Thiocapsa bogorovii: one gene and its partner. The protein of the gene in region 2 interacts with the protein of the main gene of each other region in a pairwise test. Links are inferred from orthologs where the notes say so. Each region holds a gene or a part of one and is shown on either strand. Other genes may lie near its edges.

Region 1 (3,092 bases), 4.5 Mb from region 2 along the record:
ACTTCGACACCGTCGAAACCAAGTTCGTCTTCAACGAGCAGGGACGCATCGCCGCCGTGGTGCCGTTGGTGCGCAACGAGGCGCACAAGATCATCGAAGAGTGCATGCTCGCCGCGAACGTCGCCGCCGCGCGTCTCTTCGAGCGCAAGAAGATGCCGGCGCTCTACCGCATCCATGACCTGCCGAACGCGGAGAAGTTGAGCGACCTGCGCGAGTTTCTCGGACAGCTCGCGCTGAAGCTCCCGGGCGGCGAGAAGCCGACCGCCAAGGACTATGCCGAGCTGCTCGAGTTGGTCAAAGACCGTCCGGATCGTGGCTTGATCCAGACCGTGTTGCTGCGTTCCATGCAGCAGGCGATGTACAGCTCGGACAACGTCGGCCATTTCGGTTTGGCTTACGATGCGTACACGCATTTTACCTCCCCGATTCGCCGCTACCCGGATCTGGTCGTCCATCGCATCATCAAGCACCTCCTGCGCGGCGGGACCGCGGCCGACCTGGACTACTCCAAGATGGAGCTTCAGCAGATCGGCGAGTACTGCTCGGGCACCGAGCGGCGCGCCGACGAGGCGACCCGTGACGCCGACGATTGGCTCAAGTGCGAGTTCATGAAGGGCAAGCTCGGTGAGAAGTTCGACGGCATCATCACCAGCGTCAACTCGTTCGGCATCTTCGTCGAGCTCGACGAGGTCCATGTCGATGGCCTGGTGCACATCACCGCGCTCGACAACGACTTCTACCATTTCGACCCCATCGGCCATCGTCTACACGGCGAGCGCACCGGCACCGTCTACCGTCTCGGCGATCCCCTGCGGGTGCAGGTTGCAGCCGTAAACCTCGACGATCGTAAGATCGACTTTGTGCTCGCCGAGGCGAGCGGTAAGGGCGTTAAGGGCGGACAGGGCGGGCGCAAGTCCAAGCCGAAAGCGAAGCCGACGGCTCAGGCGGCCGGCTCGTCGGCGGCTCCGGCTCAGGCAGACAAACCTGCCGAAGGCGCCAAGAAGCCGCGTTCGCGCAACCGGCGCAAACGCAAGCCGGCCGGCGCGGCCCCGACCTCCTGACCATGAAGACTGCGCGACGCCTCGTCGGGAGCCGTGACGAGGTGCGGCGCCCGACGGCGGGGCTGCATCCGGTCGGCGGTATTCACAGTGCGCGCGCCGCGATCAAGTTCGGGAGCGAAGGGGTCGGTGAGCTTTGGCTCGACCGCAGTCGTCGGGACCGGCGGTTAGCGGAGTTGGCCGATCTCGCGAGTCAGGCGGGCGTCAAGGTCCGCCAGGTCGAGCGCGACGAACTGGAGCGCGCAGCCGAGGGCGCCAATCACCAGGGCGCACTGGCCTGGGTGCGTGTTCCGGCGGCACGCTCCGAGCAGGATCTCGATGGACTCCTCGAGCGCGTCGAAGGTCCGCCGTTTCTTCTTCTGCTCGACGAGGTGCAGGATCCACACAATCTCGGGGCCTGTCTGCGCACCGCGGAAGGTGCCGGCGTCCATGCCGTCATCGCGCCGAAGGACAGCGCCGTCGGTCTCACGCCGGTCGTTTGCAAGGTCGCCAGCGGTGCCGCCGAGACCCTGCCCTATGTGCAGGTCACCAATCTGGCCCGGACCATGGGCTACCTCAAAGAGCGAGGGATCTGGCTCACCGGAACGAGCGGCGATGCGGACACCGAGCTCTATGCCGCCGACCTCACAGGGCCGCTCGGCCTGGTCATGGGCAGCGAAGGCACCGGCCTGCGTCGTCTCACACGCGAGCATTGCGATCGGCTGGTCCGCCTACCCATGTGCGGCGCCGTCGAGAGTCTCAATGTCTCGGTCGCCGCGGGTGTTTGTCTCTACGAGGCGTTGCGCCAGCGCCGGGCCTGAGCCGACCGCGGCCGGCGTGGTCGTATCGGGCGTCCGGGGCGGCCTGTCGGATTAGGCTTCGCCGATCCGGCCACCGGCGGCGGTGTCGACAAGCGGTTCGACGGTGACGACGCACATGGTGTTTCCGTCGATCCTCCAGCGGACGTTCAGATCGTAGAGCCGGAGGCCGAACTCGCGGCGTTCGGGGTAGCGGCCCATATAGCCCGGGCGCGGATCTTGGGCGAGGACCTGTTCGATCAGCGTGCGCAGTCGGCGCGCCCCGGTCGGATCCGCTTCGGCAATGCCTTGGAGGGCCTCCGCGGAAAAGTCGACGTCGGCGGCGACGATCTCGGGCGCCGTGGCGAAGCCGCTTCTGGCTCCAGGAATGCTGTCTGCATAAGGGACATAGGGCTTGATGTCGAGGATCGGGGTGCCATCCAAGAGATCGACACCGCGCACCTCGAGCGCGAGTCCGCGTCCGTCTTTGACGAGTCCGAGCTGCTCGACCGCGGAGATCCCGATGGGGTTCGGCCGGTAGGGCGCGCGGCTCGAGAAGACGCCGACGCTCTCGCGGCCGCCGAGACGCGGCGGTCGCACCGTCGGGCTCCAGCCGGCGATCAGGCAGTCCTCGTGAAAGACGAAGAGGAGCCAGACATGCGAGAAGCCTTCGAGCCCTTTGAATGCCTCCTCCCGCGCGAAGTCGGGCAGCAGCTCGACACGCGCCTCGGCGGCGGTCACCAATCCGGGCTGGCGCGGGATCCCGAACTTGTCGGTGTAGGGGGAGCGGATGTGGCCGATGGGTGCGAAGGTGAAGGACATGCATTCGCCTGCTGTGATTGGGTGGGTCCCATTATGTCGGAGAATGCCGCAGGCCTCCCGTCGCCGGGTTCCGGCAGTGATATGCGGGATCGTTTGGTCGTGGGCCTGACCGCGATGAGCCGGGATCAATGTCCGTCAAGACGAGCGCATTCGGGGATCTTGAAGGGCAGGTGGCTGGAAGCTGGCGGCCGGCGGTGTCTTTTGGAATGATTCGACCGACCAAGCCGGACGGACGCGGTGCAACCCTAAACCCGGACTCGCGCTATTCGGCCGCGCGACGCGAGTCCGAAGACGACGGTTGGCCGGTCGACGCTGAGCTCCCGCCCCTTCGCACGCAGCTTGGGGTGGACACGAGCCGCACCCTGATCAGCTACAACCAATCGCCCGACATCCCCTTCGATCGCTCGGTGAATCCATTCCGCGGTTGCGAGCATGG
Region 2 (3,184 bases):
GCACGATGCGCAGATCCGATCCGCCTCGCACCCCGCCGCGCAGGCCGACCAGAACGGGGTCACCGAGGTCGACCTTCGGCAGATTGCTCTGCATGCGTGCGTCGTCGAGGTCGATGACGAGTCGATCCGGCTCGTCCAGCGGGAAGATCCGGTGTGTGATCGCCGATGAGGTCTCGAAGACCAGCCGGGTCTTCTCCGGATCGGTCCAGACCCGCGTACCCTGCACCGATGCCTGCTCCGCGAAGACGCACTGCGCCGAAACCGCAAGCAGGAGGAGAAAAAGAAGCGTCGAGATCAGCCTATTCACGAGCACGGCCTTCCGGTTGCTCCCGATCCGATCGATCGTGCGTCGAACGATAGCATGCCCAAAGACGCCTTTCCAAATTGCATCATTGGATTACATCCGACTTCTCAGGCGATGCGGAACGCGCCGGGACACGGGAGGCAAGTCCGGCCAGCGCCTCCAGCACAGACTCGCCCGATGCCGTCCGGGCCGACAGACGCAGGAGCCGGCCGTTCGCGACGTACTCGATCGCAATCACCAGGTCGGGCGGCGGCAACATCCCGACACCGCGCTCGGGCCACTCCACCATCCAGACGGCATCCTCGGCGAGCAGATCGCGCAGCCCCAGATACTCGAGCTCCTGCGGATCACCGAGGCGATAGAGATCCAGGTGGTTGATGCATCGGTCCGCCAGCTCGTAGGGTTCGAGCAGGGTATAGGTCGGACTGCGCGCGGCACCGCGATGGCCCAGCCCCGCGAGAACACCCCGCGTCAGGGTCGTCTTGCCGGTCCCCAGGTCGCCCTCGAGATAGACGATCAGACGCGGCGGCAAGAGCGCGGCGATCCGCGCTCCGAAGGCGAGCTGTGCCTCGGGATCGGGCAGCCACTGTTCGATCATACGTCCTCCTGCGGCGCGGGCACGTGATTGGCGACCGTGCGAAGGGCGGCGATGATATCGCCCGCAACGAGCCCGCGCTCGCCGTTCCGCGCGGCCCGATCCCCTGCAGCCGCGTGTAGACAGACGCCGGCGCAGGCCGCCTCCTCCGCGTCGAGACCCTGAGCGCGCAAGGCGCCGACGATCCCGGTCAAGACATCCCCGGAGCCGGCGGTCGCCATTCCGGGGTTGCCATCGCTGCAGACCGCAAGCGGGCGCGCCGGATCGCTTCGGATCAGTGTCCCGGCGCCTTTCAGAACAGCGACACCGCCGAAGCGCCCCTGTAGCGCGTGCACGCCGGCCGGGCGATCCTGCTCGATCGAAGCGACGTCGGTCCCGAGCAGGCGTGCAGCCTCCCCCGGATGCGGCGTCAACACCCAATCCATCCCCGAGCGAGGTGCCTCGGCGAGGAGGTTCAGGGCATCGGCATCGACGACCATCGGCCTATCGACGGCAAGGACGTGTTCCCAAAGATCGCGGCCCCACGCCTCGCGACCCAGCCCCGGGCCGATCGCGACGACATCGGCTCGCGCGATCAGAGGAGCCAGATCCGTCGCGGTCTCGACCGCCGACACCATCAGCTCGGGACGCGAGAGATTCAGCCAAGCGGCGTGTGCCGGATGCGTGGCGATCGTGACCAATCCGGCCCCGGCCCGCAACGCGGCCTCGCCGGCGAGCCGCACGGCACCGGATAGACCGGGTGCGCCGCCGATCACCAACAGGTGTCCGAAGGTGCCCTTGTGCGCGGTGCGGGGACGTCGCCCGAAACGCACCGACTGCTGATCCCAGTCGATGCGTCGCGCCGATGCCACCTCGCAGGAATAGACCCGGGCCGGGATCGAGAGCGCGCTGAAACGGATCTCGCCACAGTACTCGGGTCCGGCCCCGATAAAGAGACCTTGTTTGAGTCCGATGAAGCTGACGGTGAGATCCGCGCGCACCGCCACGCCCATGACCTGCCCGGTGTCGGCATGCAGACCCGACGGGATATCGACGGCGAGCACCGGTACGCGCTGCCTGTCGAGTGCCTGAATCGCCTCGGCCCACAGACCCTCGACCGGGCGTTCCAGTCCGGTCCCGAGGACGGCATCGACCAGAACATCCGAGCGCCGCGGCAATCCACGATAGGGCTCGATCGTCCCGCCCGCGTCACGCCAGGCGTCGCGACTGAGGGCCGCATCGCCCATGAGGCGTTGCGGGTTCCCGAGCTGCAACAGGCGCACGGACAGACCATCGGCCCGCCCCAGCCGTGCGATCACATAGCCGTCACCGCCGTTGTTGCCGACACCGACCAGAACGGTGAGATCACGCGCGTCCGGCCAGCGCTCGCGCAGGATCCGATAGGCCGCCTCTCCGGCCCGATTCATCAACTCGACGCCGGGGATGCCGTGCTGCTCGATCGCGCAGCGGTCGAGGTTGCGCACCTGCTCGGCCCGATAAAGCGCATGCGGCAGACGATCACTGTCGGGCATCGGATTAGTCCGCGGCGGGGATGACATGTCGCGTTCTCGCGCTGGATCGATTGCGGACGACACGAGGCACCTTGGTCCCGAGGCGGATCAAGTCGATCCAGCATGATGTCTTGCGGCGCTCGGCGTTCATGGATCCCGATATGCTCGATGGTCTTGCTTGAGAGGTTTGTTCGCTCGATTTGCTCGACGGCGCCTTCTCGAAGCACAAGGTTCGAATCGACGTCGGATGCGGTCTATCCTTCGGACATGCGCATTTGCAGAGCCGAGACTCCACCGGAATGATCCCGACAGGGGAGCTTGTCACCCGCATCAAACGTCTGGGCCTGGAGCTGGGCTTCCAGCAGGTCGGGGTCACCGACACCGACCTTGCATCGGCCGAGTCACGCCTGCTGGCCTGGCTCGCCGAGGGCCGTCACGGCACCATGGATTACATGGCCCGCCATGGCTTGAAACGCTCGCGCCCGGCCGACCTGGTGCCTGGGACGGTTCGGGTGATCTCGGTGCGGATGGACTATCTGCCCGAGTCGCTCCCGGCGATGCAGGCCGCGCTCGAGGACCCGCCGCGCGCCTTCATCTCGCGCTACGCGCTGGGTCGTGACTATCACAAGCTGCTCAGACGACGGCTACAGCGCCTCGCCGAGCATATCCTCGCCGAAATCGGCCCCTTCGGCTACCGCGTCTTCGTCGACTCCGCACCCGTCATGGAGAAACCACTGGCCGCGAAGGCCGGACTCGGTTGGATCGGCAAGCATACCAATCTCATCCATCCCAAGG

The links.
Region 1: the proteins of LT988_RS23565 (region 2) and rlmB interact in binary tests that used the Escherichia coli proteins (3 or more experiments, as listed by UniProt). The link is inferred for Thiocapsa bogorovii from one-to-one orthologs.

What each region holds. Positions count from the first base shown.
Region 1 is NZ_CP089309.1:843,299-846,390, reverse strand. The notes cover bases 183-2,960. They hold rlmB (23S rRNA (guanosine(2251)-2'-O)-methyltransferase RlmB), read left to right. Parts: upstream 183-1,063; coding sequence 1,064-1,858; downstream 1,859-2,960. Other genes in these bases: LT988_RS03885 (PA0069 family radical SAM protein), read left to right, coding at 2,863-2,960; tsaA (tRNA (N6-threonylcarbamoyladenosine(37)-N6)-methyltransferase TrmO), read right to left, coding at 1,910-2,656; rnr (ribonuclease R), read left to right, coding at 183-1,061. In the rest of the region: more of rnr, read left to right, coding at 1-182; more of LT988_RS03885, read left to right, coding at 2,961-3,092. UniProt on the Escherichia coli protein: Specifically methylates the ribose of guanosine 2251 in 23S rRNA.
Region 2 is NZ_CP089309.1:5,296,603-5,299,786, reverse strand. The notes cover bases 155-3,024. They hold LT988_RS23565 (NAD(P)H-hydrate dehydratase), read right to left. Parts: upstream 2,411-3,024; coding sequence 899-2,410; downstream 155-898. Other genes in these bases: queG (tRNA epoxyqueuosine(34) reductase QueG), read left to right, coding at 2,689-3,024; tsaE (tRNA (adenosine(37)-N6)-threonylcarbamoyltransferase complex ATPase subunit type 1 TsaE), read right to left, coding at 390-902; LT988_RS23575 (N-acetylmuramoyl-L-alanine amidase), read right to left, coding at 155-313. In the rest of the region: more of LT988_RS23575, read right to left, coding at 1-154; more of queG, read left to right, coding at 3,025-3,184. UniProt on the Escherichia coli protein: Bifunctional enzyme that catalyzes the epimerization of the S- and R-forms of NAD(P)HX and the dehydration of the S-form of NAD(P)HX at the expense of ADP, which is converted to AMP.